3 regions of the Shewanella woodyi ATCC 51908 genome follow, and region 1 is predicted to be linked to each of the others. Evidence: predicted binding sites of a transcription regulator. Region 1 holds the regulator's gene; each other region holds the start of a gene.
The links. The regulator ArgR, encoded in region 1, controls arginine synthesis, uptake and breakdown. The targets are predictions, from matches to a motif close to ANTGAATANNTATTCANT.
Positions count from the first base shown of each region.

Region 2: the regulator ArgR is predicted to act here: its motif matches at 2,299-2,316, upstream of SWOO_RS03370 (aspartate aminotransferase family protein).
Region 3: the regulator ArgR is predicted to act here: its motif matches at 1,822-1,839, upstream of SWOO_RS18130 (YjiH family protein).

Region 1 covers NC_010506.1:1,309,853-1,316,469, forward strand. The annotation lists gene ggt (gamma-glutamyltransferase) at 23-1,717, shown strand; gene SWOO_RS05090 (Dyp-type peroxidase) at 1,878-2,813, shown strand; gene argR (transcriptional regulator ArgR) at 2,886-3,356, opposite strand; gene mdh (malate dehydrogenase) at 3,693-4,628, shown strand; gene ispB (octaprenyl diphosphate synthase) at 4,840-5,811, opposite strand; gene rplU (50S ribosomal protein L21) at 6,086-6,397, shown strand; gene rpmA (50S ribosomal protein L27) at 6,414-6,617, shown strand, end outside.
Region 2 covers NC_010506.1:905,619-910,094, forward strand. The annotation lists gene SWOO_RS03360 (cation:proton antiporter family protein) at 1-578, opposite strand, end outside; gene SWOO_RS03365 (HDOD domain-containing protein) at 878-2,020, shown strand; gene SWOO_RS03370 (aspartate aminotransferase family protein) at 2,544-3,761, shown strand; gene astA (arginine N-succinyltransferase) at 3,901-4,476, shown strand, end outside.
Region 3 covers NC_010506.1:4,291,761-4,296,236, forward strand. The annotation lists gene SWOO_RS18125 (methyl-accepting chemotaxis protein) at 7-1,551, shown strand; gene SWOO_RS18130 (YjiH family protein) at 1,911-3,266, shown strand; gene SWOO_RS18135 (two-component regulator propeller domain-containing protein) at 3,408-4,476, shown strand, end outside.

The DNA.
Region 1 (6,617 bases):
GCTTGTTATTATTGGAGGGGTTATGAAAATAGAAATAGTAGCTGTCTTTATCGCCTTAGTGACATTTGGGGCTAATGCTGCAGACAGAATAACAGGTAAACCTTTTGCGACTCGTTCTGAGGTCCTAGCCACCAATGGAATGGCTGCTACCAGCCAGCCCCTTGCAACCCAAGTGGCTCTGGATATCCTTAAACAAGGTGGCAGTGCTGTTGATGCTGCTATCGCTGCCAATGCGATGTTGGGCCTGGTAGAACCGACGGGCTCTGGTATCGGTGGCGATCTATTCGCCATTGTATGGAGCGCTAAAGATAAGCGCCTTTATGGTATCAATGGCTCTGGAAAAAGCCCAAAAAGCTTAACTTTAGCTAAATTAAAACAGCTAAATTTAGACTATCTTCCTCCCTATGGGCCTTTGCCTGTTTCAGTTCCTGGTGCAGTGGATGCTTGGTTCGAACTTCATGATAAGTTTGGTAAGCTTAAAATGGCCAGCAACTTAGCCCCTGCAATCGATTATGCTCGCCAAGGCTTCCCTGTTTCAGAGCTTATCGCTTACTACTTAGCACGAAGCGCACCTAAATTATCTCAATATCCTGGTTTTAAAGAGACCTACATGCCTAGTGGCAAGATGCCAAAGAGTGGTGAGATCTTTAAAAATCCAGCGTTAGCGAATACCTATGAAAAAATTGCGTCAGGTGGGAGAGAGGCTTTTTATCAAGGGGTTATTGCTAAGAGCATTGTCAGATATATGAAAGATCAGGGCGGATACCTCTCCTATGAAGATTTAAGTGAGCATAAGAGTGAGTGGGTTGAGCCCGTTTCAGTGAACTACCGCGGCTATGATGTGTGGGAGCTTCCCCCCAATGGACAAGGTATTGCAGCATTACAGATTTTAAAAACCTTAGAGCCATTTAATCTCGAGCAAATGGGGCCGGGGAGCACTGAATATATTCATCATTTTGTTGAGGCTAAAAAGTTGGCCTTTGCCGATAGAGCCAAGTTTTATGCTGATATGGACTTTAACGCTATCCCTGTGGCTGAGCTTATCTCTGAGGAGTATAACTACCAAAGGGCCAAGCTTATTGATGCAAACCAGGCTAAAAGAGTTGTTGATGCAGGCCATCCTGCATTAATGCATGGTGATACCGTGTATCTGACTACCGCAGACCGCGAAGGAAATATGGTGTCGTTAATTCAAAGTAACTTTAGAGGGATGGGGTCGGGAATGACGCCGCCAGATTTAGGCTTTGTATTGCAAGACCGTGGTCAGCTGTTTGATCTTAGCCCTGGACGTTTTAATAGCTACGCTCCAGGTAAGCGCCCATTTCATACCATTATTCCTGCTTTTGTTACTAAAAATGGCAAGCCCTGGTTGAGTTTTGGCGTCATGGGTGGTGCCACTCAACCTCAGATGCATGCACAGATCTTGATTAACTTACTCGACTTTAAGATGAACCTACAGGAAGCGGGAGATGCACCGAGAATTTTGCACTCTGGTTCATCTCAGCCCACAGGGGAGAAGATGTCTGATGGCGGATATATTAGTTTGGAGTCTGGTTTTTCTGTTCAGACGAGAAGAGAGTTAATCAAGAAAGGTCATAGTTTAAAAGATAACTTAGGTGGGTTTGGTGGTTATCAAGCAATAGCGGTTGATCCTGATACTGGCGTTTATCGGGGTGCTTCTGAAAGCCGCAAGGATGGACAAGCTTCGGGGTATTGAACTCTCAAATCTTAGAGTTAGGTGTTAATATAGTTAAAATGTATGCTAGTTTGTTGGTGGGTAGTAATCCTATTAAATGTGCGTTAGTTAATATCATTAATAGCTAAAATTGTAGATAATGCTGCCGATAATAAATTAGTGCTAAAGGGTGATTAAAGAGATGGATAACCAGGTTATGCCTCGTGAACAGTTGGGTGTTTGTGCTGAAGGTAATTTGCACAGCGTGTATTTGATGTTTAATGCTAATGATGGCGTCGAATCTCAGTTACGACCTTGTTTAGCTAACGTAGCTCAGTATGTCTATGAGCTTAGTGATCAATATGCTGATAGCGCATTCAATGGCTTTGTTGCTATCGGTGCTAACTATTGGGATAGCTTATATCCATCAGCCCGCCCAGCGCAGTTGAAGCCGTTTCCTGCGATGAATGCAGATAATCGTGATGCGCCAGCACTTGAGTATGATCTTTTTGTGCATATTCGTTGTGACCGTTTCGATATTCTACACCTGGTTGCTAATGAAGTGTGCCAAATGCTTGAGGGGCTCGTTGAGCTTGTTGATGAAGAGCGTGGCTTCCGCTTCATGGATAATCGCGATCTCACAGGTTTTGTCGATGGCACTGAAAATCCGAAAGGGCGTAATCGCCAAGAGGTTGCATTAGTAGGTAGTGAAGATGAGGCTTTCAAAGCTGGCAGTTATATTCATGTACAGAAATATGCACATAATTTAAGTAAGTGGCATAGGCTCCCGCAAAAGAAGCAGGAGGATATCATTGGCCGTACAAAGCAGGACAATATTGAGTACGCATCTGCCGACAAACCGTTAACAAGCCACATTAAGCGAGTTAATCTCAAAGACGAGCAGGGTAATTCGATGGAGATCTTGAGACAAAGTATGCCTTATGGTTCGGTTAAAGAGCAGGGGCTTATGTTTATCTCAAACTGTGGGAACTCAGTTAACTTTGAAAAGATGCTTGAAAGTATGGTTCAGGGAGATGGGCATGGGCACCATGATCACTTACTTCACTTTACCCAAGCATTAACAGGTTCCTCTTTCTTTGCTCCTTCACTGGATTTTATGGAAAAAGCTGCGGATTAATCCTTTATAGCTACCATAAAAAAACGCACCTTAAAGGTGCGTTTTTTTATGGTATATACTCTACCTTGCTAATTAATTAGTAAAATTAAATAGTGATTTGACAGTAATTAATGTTTTGTCGATCTCTTGGATATTTGATGGCGTAATAAAGATGGTATCGTCGCCAGCAATAGTGCCCAGTATTCCTTCGGGCTTGCCTATCGAATCAAGCAAACGAGCAATAAGCTGTGCAGCACCAGGGCTGGTTCTTACAACTATCATCGCTTGGTTATGATCAACATCTAATACTAAGTTTTTCAGCGGGCTACCAGCGGTAGGCACGCCTAGTTCAGCTGGAAGACAGTACACCATCTCTTGCTTGGCGTTACGTGTACGAACAGCGCCAAACTTACTTAGCATTCTAGATACTTTGGATTGGTTGATATTGTTATAGCCTTCAGCTTGAAGCGCGATAACAATTTCACTTTGGGAGCCAAATCGCTCCTCTTTTAAAATTGCTTTAAAGGTCTTAACGAGTTCGTCTTGAGTTTTTGCTGCCTGCATAATTTTATTATTCTATATTCAAAAAACTGAGGTATTTTGAATATATTAGTCGATTTTGTCAACAAATACCCGACTTTAATGAATAAGAATGCAATTTTGTACAGCAAGGAGGCCTAAAGATCAGCCTAAGTTATATTAGTAATGGCGATATTACGCTGAAAAAGTCACTTCAAGCTTGAAATATGACGTTCTTAGACTATTTATTAATCATAATGACCATAAAAGCCTAACCACGACTAAGGGATAATTGAAATCTCTTTGTGATTCCAGTAATGTTGCCGACATCTTGAATGTAGACCTACATCACAAAACACCTAAGAAAAGACGGAGATAACTATGAAAGTTGCTGTACTTGGTGCCGCAGGTGGTATTGGACAAGCTCTTGCCCTACTACTTAAAACACAATTGCCTGCCGATTCTAAACTATCACTATATGATATTGCTCCTGTAACACCTGGTGTTGCCGTTGACCTTAGTCATATCCCGACAGCTGTAGAAGTTAAAGGTTTTGCAGGCCAAGATCCTTCGCCTGCACTTGAAGGTGCTGATGTTGTTCTTATCTCAGCGGGTGTTGCTCGTAAGCCTGGAATGGATCGCTCAGATCTATTTAACATCAACGCAGGTATCGTTAGAAACCTAGTTGAAAAATGTGCTGCAACTTGCCCTAAAGCACTTATCGGTATTATCACTAACCCAGTAAACACAACAGTTGCTATTGCTGCTGAAGTGTTGAAAGCGGCAGGTGTATACGATAAAAATCGTTTATTTGGTGTGACAACTTTAGATGTGATCCGCTCTGAAACTTTTGTTGCTGAAGCAAAAGGTCTTAACGTTGCCGATGTGAATGTCAATGTTATTGGTGGTCACAGTGGTGTGACGATTCTTCCACTTCTTTCTCAAATTGAAGGCGTGAGCTTTAGTGATGAAGAGGTTGCTGCATTAACAACTCGTATCCAAAATGCTGGTACTGAAGTTGTTGAAGCTAAAGCTGGCGGCGGCAGTGCAACACTTTCAATGGGTCAAGCGGCTTGTCGTTTTGGTCTGTCACTTGTACGTGGTCTTCAAGGCGAAGCCAACGTTGTTGAGTGTGCTTATGTCGATGGTGGCAGTGAGCATGCAGAGTTCTTCGCACAACCAATACTACTTGGTAAAAATGGCGTAGAGAAAGTACTAGCCTATGGTGATGTGAGTGAGTTTGAAGCAAACGCACGCGATGCCATGTTAGATACACTTAATGCTGACATCAAACTAGGTGTTGAGTTCGTTAAGTAATGATTGTCTGAATACATCAGATAATAAAAAAGGAGCCTAACGGCTCCTTTTTTGTACATGGATGTATTTATCCCCGATCGCAGGGATAGCGATTGAGGGGGTTGTACATGGATGTACTTATCCCAGATCGCAGGGATAGCGATTGAAGGGGTTTGTACATGGATGTACTTATCCCAGATCGCAGGGATTAGTTTTGGCAACCTATATTTAATTAATGGTTACGAGCTACCGCTATTTTAGCCAGTGAAATTAAAGCTTGCTTATAGTCACTCTCTGGAAGGATAGAAAGTGCGCCTATGGCCTTTTCAGCTTCCTCCTGAGCACGTTTATAGGTGTATTCAAGCGCGCCACAGTTATCAAGTGCTGCTAAAATGGGGTCGATACTGTCTGTACCATCACCTTTCTCAATTGCTGTGCGAATAAGCGTCTGTTCTGTTTCTGAGCCGTGGGCGATAGCATAGATAAGTGGAAGAGTGGGTTTCCCCTCAGCAAGATCATCACCTATGTTTTTACCTAGCTCTTCAGTATCAGCAGTATAATCAAGTAGATCATCTGTTAATTGGAAAGCGGTGCCTAAGTATTTACCATAGTCAGCTAAAGCGACCTGTATCTCTTTAGGGCTGTCAGCTAACACACCTGCTAAACGGGTTGCAGCTTCGAAAAGCTTGGCCGTTTTACAGTAGATGACGCGCATGTAGCTCTCTTCGGTAGTATTTGGGTCGTTGCAGTTCATTAACTGCAGTACTTCACCTTCGGCGAGCACATTGGTTGCATCGGCAAGCACTTCAAGCACCTCCATGCTACCCAGTTCAGTCATCATCTGGAATGAGCGGGTATAGAGGAAATCTCCGACTAGTACGCTGGCACTGTTACCAAAAAGGGCATTAGCAGTTTCTCTTCCGCGGCGTAACATAGACTCATCAACAACATCATCATGAAGCAGTGAAGCTGTGTGGATAAATTCAATAATGGCGGCAAGCTTCAGGTGAGCTTCACCATTATAGTCAACTGCACGTGCAGCTAAGATAGAGAGTAGGGGGCGCATACGTTTGCCGCCGCCGTTAATAATGTAGAAGCCTAACTGATTTATCAGGGCTACATCAGATTCTAGTTGTTTGTATATTAGCTTGTTGACGTTTTGCATGTCGTTGTCGGCTAACTGACGAATAGCGTTCAAATCCATATATAGGCTCTGGTTGGTGGGGAGTAATAGATATTAGACACCCCATTTATGGCTTAAATGTTATAATGAATGGGATTCTACCTAAAAATATACTCTAAGGCATCATAAGAAGCCGATACTGGGAGTAATTCCGTTCTTTTTTTATTCTTATTGAATTAGGGCTTGTCAGCTTGGTGTTCTTAGCGTAAACTCCGCGACCATTGTCATTAAAGCTTTTATACACCCCTGCCTCAGAGTTGAGCCGGCGTGTTAGAAATATCGGAGTGAAATAGCTATGTACGCTGTTTTTCAAAGTGGTGGTAAGCAACATCGTGTTGCCGAAGGCCATACTGTTCGTTTAGAGAAATTAGAAGTCGCTACAGGCGAAACTGTTGAATTTGACCAAGTTCTTTTGGTTGCAGACGGTGAGACTGTACATGTTGGTGCACCTTTAGTTGAAGGTGGTAAGGTTGTTGCTGAAGTTGTTAGCCACGGCCGTGACGAGAAGGTAACTATTGTTAAGTTCCGTCGTCGTAAGCACCACGACAAGAAAATGGGCCACCGTCAGTGGTTCACCGAAGTTAAAATTACAGCTATCAACGCTTAATTAGGAGATATAACTCATGGCACATAAAAAAGCTGGCGGTTCTACTCGTAACGGCCGCGATTCAGAAAGCAAACGTCTTGGTGTAAAGCGTTTTGGTGGTGAATCAGTTCTTGCTGGTAACATCATCGTTCGTCAACGTGGTACTAAATTCCACGCTGGTGTAAACGTAGGTGTTGGTCGTGACCACACTCTATTCGCTTTGACTGACGGTAAAGTTAAG
Region 2 (4,476 bases), 410 kb from region 1:
CGATCGAAAGCGCGATAGATAAGTGGTTTTGCTAAGGGAAGCAGTAGCAGACCAAAGGCCCAAACAGAGGGAATATCACCTTTAGAGATAGTTAAAAAGGCAACAGCAAAGATATCTTGCATAATCAAGATACCGATAGCAACACGGCCATAGAGTGACTGCATATCACCCTTATCTTCCAGTATCTTAACGGCAAAAATAGTACTGGAAAAGCTTAAGGCGAACGCCAACAGAGCCAGTTGATTAAACTCGAGTCCGGTTAATTGTTCCAGACCGAGCATTCCCAGTAGTTTAAGTAGGGGAATAAAGAAGATCATCGAGCCCATTAAGTGCAGACTAGAGCCTGCCCATACTTCTGCTTTAAAGAGACTTTTGATATCCAGTTTTAAGCCAATTGCAAAAAGCAGTAGGGTTACGCCTAACTCCGCCAGCTGCTCGAGCAGGGGAAGGCTGGATTCGTCAATTCCAAATAAAAACAGCACAAAGCCCGCAACAAGGTAACCAATCAGCGGTGGCAATCCGACTCGACTGACAAGCATGCCACAAGCTAAAGTAATAATAAGAATGGCGGGTTCCATGACTCTCCTGGCTAGGTTAAGTTAACTGCCTATTATTCTATAAGATTTAGATTAATTATAAATAAATATTAATGCTTTTCGGCTATCTTTTTTGTGGTCTCTGGGATAGGAGATTAGCAGGTTATTTTTAGCCGAAATTTGTGCTTTTGGGATTGCAACTGGCTAAAGCTATTGAGAGTTAAAGTGTTTAAGTTGAGTAGAGATAAGAATTAAGCCGTGATTTATCGGTAATTTATCATTTTAGTTGAGAAATAGTGCTAAATTATCACTTATAGCTTTTATTTGAGGATAGATTGAGCGTGGCGATATCGGTAGCTGGTGGAGTGAGACCTGGTAAGGTAATTGAGATTGAGCATAGGCTTTATCAACAGTTGATTGTAGGAAAGCAAAAATCCAGCTCAATGTTTGATGAGCTTGATGCCGAGCTTGAGAATGATGCCAATAAGTTAGCCATTGAGCGTGAAGCTGTATTGGAGAGGTTGACTAAACAGATAGAAGCTAAAGATATATTCGATCGAGTGTCCAAACAGTTGATCGATACCGTAAGCTGTGCCGTTGACCATAGATTAGCTTCGGCAGATTCTGTGATAAAAAGTGCTGGGATCAATGAGTCACAGCTGCTGATGTTAGAGCTTTTGCAGAGTAACAATCTTGATATTAATCGTCTTCGCCCTTTGATTGCCAATGAATCTTGGTTAGTAAGGGACCTACTCAATATCGTTAATAGCTCCTCTTTTAGACACAGGCGTCCTCAAGGCTCTGATGTCAAAGTAACCGACATTAAACTGGTGCTCAATTTTATTGGTATTGAGAATATTAAGTTACTTGTGCCCTATTTCTGCCTACGAAATTGGCTGCCTTCTGGTCACGCTAATCTACTTTGGACTACCCGAAAATTGTGGCGTTACTCCATGGTGAGTGCCATTGCAGCACAAGCTTTGGCTAAGCTACATGAAAAAGATGGTGTTTTTGTTTATACCTGTACCTTGTTGAGTCAGCTAGGGCCATCTGTGGTATTGAAAAATAGTGCACTACTATTTGAAGAAACATGGGGAGTTTGGCTGCGAGAGGCGAGTAATAGTAGAGACAAAGAGCTCTATGATGCCGTTCTGGCAACTGAGTTTCCCTCCCAGAGAGTCTATGAGTTGGTGATAGAGCATGGGGATAGGCTTAACTGGCAGTTGTTGGAGCAGCTCAACTTCAGTGATAGTGCTATGGGGGCTGTGATGGCCGAGCTGGACAATAATCTTAGCTATAAAGAGCTTTCTGAAAATGCTTCCATCGTTGCTCGGGCAAATTGTTACGCTAAGGTTGTGTTACTGGAGGAGATGAGAGAGCTCTCTGTGCAGGAGAAGCGGATCATGTTCGATTATTATGAGTTGAGTGAGCAGGAGATTATCAGGTTAAAAGCACAAAACTATCGCAAGCTGGATATCATCTAATCTCCTACCTATTATCCAAGCTACCTCAAGCTGCTTGTTTCAGAGCCTTAGTAGGATAGCTGAACAAGGCTGTGATTGAGGGGGTGGCATTCCCCTATCGATATCGATATCTATATAGCGCTTTTGTTAATTTACTTTCCTATCTTATGTTTTGAACTAAGCTCTTCATGTGCAAAAAGCGAAAAACTAGGATTAAGTTCGCATTAATGGACCATTTTTACTGTTATCTATGCATTTGTGGTGAATATTTAAATAAAATGGGTTGGAGTAACTTTTTTTATGACTAAATATGCTCTAAACCCCCGTTATAAACGCTTGTATAATTCTTAAACTCAAATCTTTATGCAATAAATATGTGCTGCTGATCTTATTTGAGTGTAAGAAACTGGTGTTTTGATCACATTTTCGCTATTAATGTCTCTTAAGTAATGTAAATAAGCACCGCCAGCGTGAGCTATTATAAAGAAAATAGGCGGGCCTAGTGGCTTTGAGAGCCATCAACAACAATAAAGGATGAGAAGGTATGAGCGTAAACAAGACCCTGACAAGAGCCCAGTTTGATGATGTGATGGTGCCTAACTATGCGCCTTCGGCTGTTATCCCTGTTCGTGGAGAGGGAAGCCGAGTTTGGGATCAGGAGGGGAATGAGTTTATCGATTTTGCTGGTGGTATTGCGGTTAACTGTCTTGGTCACTGTCATCCAGCCTTAGTGAGCGCACTGAAGGAGCAAGGTGAAAAACTTTGGCATCTTTCAAATGTAATGACTAACGAACCTGCATTAGCGCTAGCGACTAAACTAGTCGATGCAACGTTTGCTGATCGTGTTTACTTTGCTAACTCAGGCGCTGAAGCCAACGAAGCTGCATTGAAACTTGTTCGCCGTTATGCAATGGATAAGTTTGGTGCAGAGAAAGATCAAATTATTGCATTCGATAAAGCTTTCCATGGCCGCACCTTCTTCACTGTTAGTGTTGGTGGTCAAGCGGCATATTCTGATGGTTTCGGTCCTAAGCCACAGAGCATTACTCATGTTCCTTTCAATGATATTGCGGCACTAGAAGCTGTTATTTCTGATACTACCTGCGCTGTTATGATGGAGCCACTTCAAGGCGAAGGCGGAATTATCGACGTCGATCCTGAGTTCCTTAAAGCGGTTCGTGCCTTGTGTGATAAGCACAATGCACTATTAGTATTTGATGAAGTTCAAACTGGTGTTGGTCGTCTAGGTGAGCTATACGCATATATGCGTGGTGACGTGGTACCTGACGTTTTGACAACGGCTAAGGCACTTGGCGGCGGATTCCCAATTGCAGCTATGCTGACTACCAAAGAGATTGCCGATCACCTTAAGATAGGCACTCATGGTTCAACTTATGGTGGTAACCCACTTGCTTGTGCTATCGGTAATGCTGTCCTTGATGTGGTTAACACTCCTGAAGTGCTTAACGGCGTTAAGGTACGTGAGCAGCTACTTCGTGACGGTCTGAATAAGATCAACGATAAGCATCAGGTGTTTGCTGAAGTTCGTGGACAGGGGCTGCTACTGGGCGCTGTTCTCAATGATAAGTATCAGGGACGCGCTAAAGAGTTCCTTGTTGCATCTGTAGGCGAAGGCTTAATGAGCTTAGTTGCTGGTGCAAACGTAATACGTTTTACTCCATCTCTGGTTATTCCTGAAGCAGATATTGCTGAAGGTCTAGTACGCTTTGAGCGTGCTGTAGCTAAAGTCGTTGCGGCCTAATTGGCATTTAGGGTATTGGTATAAAACCGATACCCTTATTTGTCATAGGGAATACTTGAACCTTAATGATTCTCTACTTGTCTTATAGTTAGTAGACAGGGAACGTTAAGCGGCCGAGTGAAAGTGAGGAGACTCAGAGATGTTAATAATACGTCCTATCCGATCTAGCGACTTTGAAGCGCTGTATCAAATAGCCGAAGAATCCGGACACGGATTTACGTCATTGCCAGTCAATGAAGAGCTACTTAGAAATAAAATAGCCCGAGTTGAAGCTTCGTTTTTAAAAGAGGTGGATAAGCCTTTTGATGAAGGCTATCTCATGGTGCTTGAAGACACAGAAACTGGTGAAGTTGTAGGTACATGTGGCATTGAGGCTGCTGTGGGGATGGAAGATGCCTTCTACCACTACAGGCTAGGTACTGAGGTGTATCATTCGGAGCAGATTGAGGTTCGCAACGAAGTTGAAACCTTGACCTTATGTCACGATTACACCGGCGCCGCTGAGCTTTGTACTCTATTTTTACGTGGCTCTTACCGTAAAAATAGCAACGGTCGCATGCTATCTCGCAGTCGTTTTCTTTTCCTTGCTCAACATAAGGAGAGGTTCGGTGAAACAGTGATTGCAGAGATGCGTGGTGAAAGCGATAAAGAGGGTAACTCCCCTTTCTATGACTGGCTACAGAAGCATTTCCTTGGGATCGACTTTGTTGAAGCT
Region 3 (4,476 bases), 3.0 Mb from region 1:
AAATTGATGAAGCCAACAAATACCCCCCAATCCGGGAGAGAGATCAAACTTAATCCAGATGATGAACTCATATCGATCACCGATAAACGCGGGGTGATCACCTACGCTAATCAAAAATTTATCGATATATCCGGCTACAGTGAATCCGAACTTATCGGTCAAAACCACAATATAGTCAGAGATCGGGAGATGCCCAGTGCTGCATTTAAAGAGCTCTGGGAGAAACTCAAAGCGGGACAATCTTGGCGTGGTGTTGTTAAAAATCGCTGTAAAGACGGTAGTTACTACTGGGTTGATGCTTTTGTTTCACCTCTTTATGAAGCTGGTCAGATAGTAGGTTATCAATCTGTACGGGTTGCCGCATCATCTCAACTTACATCTCGGGCAGCTAAGATCTACAAACGGCTAAACAGTGGTAAAGCGGTAAAAGATCCTATGTCGCTCACTCAAAAGCGAATTCTTTCAGCTGTTTGTGCCACTACAGGCTTAGCTATCGCAGGCATGTTTTGGGGTTGGGGCGTGATTCTCGCAGGTGCCCTACTGATGGGACTCAATTTAGCTATTTTTTACGATGAAGCTTTTATTGTCCCTAAAAAGCTGATGCAGATGAAACAGGATTATGACTCCGTTAGCCGCTTTGTCTATTGTGGCCGCGACACCTCATCTGTACTTGATTTTCAAATCATGTTCCAAGGCGCCAAAATCCAAGGCATATTAGGCCGCTCACAAGATAACGCCGAACAGATAGATGAGATAGCGGATCAACTTGTGGTTGCCGCCAATCAAACTCACGCAGGACTCAACCAAGAGAGCCAGCAAGTGGAACAGATGGCCAGTGCCATGGAGGAGATGAGTTCGACCATAGGCGAAGTGGCTAACAATACCCAATCGACCTCCAACAGCATAGATGAAACCTATCGCCTCTGTTTAGATAGCCGTGACTCAATGCATAGTAATACCAAAAGTATTGTGGACTTAACTCAAGCGGTCAGCGATGCTGCGGCCAACGCCAATCAACTGAATAAAGAAGCTGAACAGGTGGCAGCGGCGATGAGTGAAATTGATGCCATTGCTGAACAAACCAATCTTTTGGCGCTCAATGCTGCGATAGAAGCTGCCAGAGCTGGAGAGCAGGGACGCGGATTTTCTGTCGTTGCCGATGAAGTCAGAGTGCTCTCGAGCCGAACTCAAGAGTCGACCAATCGGATCTCTAAAAGTGTCGACAAGATGTTCTCTATGCTTTCAAGCTGGGCGGGCCAGATGGATCAAAGCCGAGTACAAGCCGAGCAGTGCGCAACACAGACTCAGGATGCAGCAGTAAAAGTCGATAATATCTACCAAGCCATCGGCACTATTCACTCTCTTGCACAGCAAAATGCCGTCGCAGCCGATCAACAGAAACAAGTTATCCATGAAATCAACAGTGTGATAAGTTCAATCAGCCTAGCCAGTGCCGAGAATCTACAAGCTGTTCACAGTGTTGAAGCCTCGGTGCTAGAGCTTAAAGAGAATGCAAACAAGGCAAAAGGGATGCGAGACACCTTTGGCTAGTTAATAGCCATCGGTATCAGCCTGGATGATACAGATGGCATAGAGATAACTATGCCATCTCTCGCTAAAACAACCACACACAACAAACAGAACCAACACACTGTTTTAACAAGTATTTTACCAAAAACCTCATAGCTAAATATCCCCCTCCTGCGCTACAATATAATTAATCAAAAAGATGCAATAACTATTCTACGGTATGCAGAATCACCGGAGTAATAGATAAGGTTTTACATACTGGAATGAAGGGGGTAATCTTGCCCTCCTTAGCATGAATGGATATTCAGTGATAATTTCACTTCGAATAAGATGATAACTTATTGGAATTGTACTGAACCGATAATTTAGAGTAAAAAAAAGTGGCAGAAAAACAAAACCATAACATTAAAACCATACTGACATTTATTATTCCGTCATTAATAGGCCTGTTACTATTTATGACCCCTATCAGTTATCAAGATGCAATTACTATCCCAATTGCGATTGTATCTAAAGGGTTACAGGCACTTCTGGGAACTTGGTTAACCGCTATCGTGACGGGCGTAGTCTGCTTTACGGCGATCGCTACAGTGGTCACTAAGCTGCTCAAACCAATATTTGTCACCCAAAATGGCTTTCTCAATTCGCTGCTAAACGTCACACCTATGTGGCTTATCATTAGGGTTTTAGGTGCGATATTTATTCTACTGACTTTTGCGCAGGTAGGTCCCGAGGCTATCCGCTCTGGCGATACGGGTGCGTTGGTACTCAATGATCTGCTTCCAGTGCTATTTTGTGTATTTATTTTCGCAGGCATGCTGCTTCCTCTTCTGCTCAACTTTGGCCTACTCGAGCTATTTGGTACCTTACTCACTAAAATTATGCGCCCTGTTTTCAATCTACCAGGACGTAGTGCCATCGACTGTATGGCATCTTGGTTAGGTGATGGTAGTGTTGGTATCTTGATGACCAGTAAACAGTATGAAGCTCGCTTCTATACCCAAAGAGAAGCCGCTGTTATTGGCACAACTTTCTCTGCTGTCTCTATTACCTTCTCTCTGGTCGTGATCTCTCAGGTAAAATTAGAGCATATGTTTGTCCCCTTCTACCTTACCGTCTGTTTTGCCGGTTTGATGGCTGCGATTATTGTGCCTAAACTGCCGCCGCTGTCTTGGAAGAAAGACACCTATATTGACGACACACCAAGACATCCTGATGATGAGGTGATCCCAGCAGGTAAAGGGGTTTTATCATGGGGCGTGGAGCAGGCGTTAAATAAGGCTTCAAAAGCTGGCGGCATAAAGCACACACTCACAGATGGTATGAAAAACGTCATTGATATGGTGTTTGGCGTGATCCCAGTCGTCATGGCAATCGGTACTGTGGCGCTCATCGTTGCCGAACATACCCCTATTTTTGACTACCTTGGTATGCCATTTATTCCGCTTCTAGAGCTACTTCAGGTACCAGAAGCAACAGCCGCTTCTAAGACTATCGTGGTTGGTTTTGCCGATATGTTCCTGCCCTCTATCTTGGCAAGTTCAATAGAGTCAGATATGACTCGATTTATCATCGCAGCCATGTCTGTTACTCAGCTTATCTACATGAGCGAAGTCGGTGCACTTTTGATAGGCAGTAAAATTCCCGTCAATATACTGGAGCTGTTTGTTGTCTTTATTCTGAGGACCTTAGTAACCTTACCTATCATTGCGGGTGTGGCTCATCTGATCTTCTAAAGATCACCACGACCTCAAACTAAAAAAGAGTGGCTGTGCCACTCTTTTTTTATTCCTATAATTACTCCTCGCACTTTTGCTATTTGCTTCTAAACTTAAAGACTTAACAACTACTAATAAGACGCAAACTAACGCTACCGGATGAGAATTTTCATTTTAAGTGTAATTTGGTTAATTGGCTGCCCTCTTTTTGCCATGGAAAACCAGCCTATTTTCGACGCCTATAAAGCGGAACAAGGGCTGTCGATGAACACTGTCAACGACATAGTGACAGATGATCAGGGGTTTCTTTGGATAGCCACTCAAGCAGGGCTTAATCGTTATGACGGAAAGCACTTTAAACTCTATCAGGCGGGCGATCATAAAGGCCCTACAGAGAAGCACATCCAAAAGCTTTTCTTCGGTAGAAAGAAACAGTTATGGTTGCTCACTAAAAGTGATGGACTAAATCTATATCAAGCAAACACTGATACCTTTATCCCCTTTAATGAGTCAAACAGCCCCCTCTCTAATACAGGTATCATAGATTTGTACCAAGATAGCCGCGGCATCTTGTGGCTAGCAACCCATGATAATGGCTTAATTCAGTACTCTCCCACCGAAAATAGGATCCTTCATCATTTTCTCTCCTCCCCAAACAATAAAGGACTTATCAGCAATCGATTAAACTTAATCTTCGGCGATCAGTTTGATCGAATCTGGTTAGTCTCTGATAAGGGGCTATCTCTAATCGAGCCTGATAATGAAATCATCAATTTCCCACAAATAAACAGTGAGCTGGGTGACAGTATAAGCAGCTTGGAAATTGGGAAAAGTAATACGCTTTGGATCGGAACCAAAGAGAGAGGTTTGTACCTATTTGATATTCAAACAGGAGCACTTAAACCGATAACCGCTGCATCACAACTCGAAAATGACACCGTCACTCACCTTAAAAAAGACAAATTTGGTAAGCTCTGGATTGCAGTTCACGGTAAAGGATTAGCCAGATATTCCCCCCAATCAAATAAGCTTCTCTATTTTGACAGTGCAGCAGAGGATAAACACAGTCTCAATAGTGTACATGTGACCTCCTTTGCTATAGACAGCGAACATCAACTTTGGGTCGGCACCCGTGGCGGAGGACTGAATAAAACTTATCTGGAGGCCGAAAGTTTTGGTCATATCAGTACCGGTAACTTTAAAGATCACCCGCTTGAAAATAGCAATA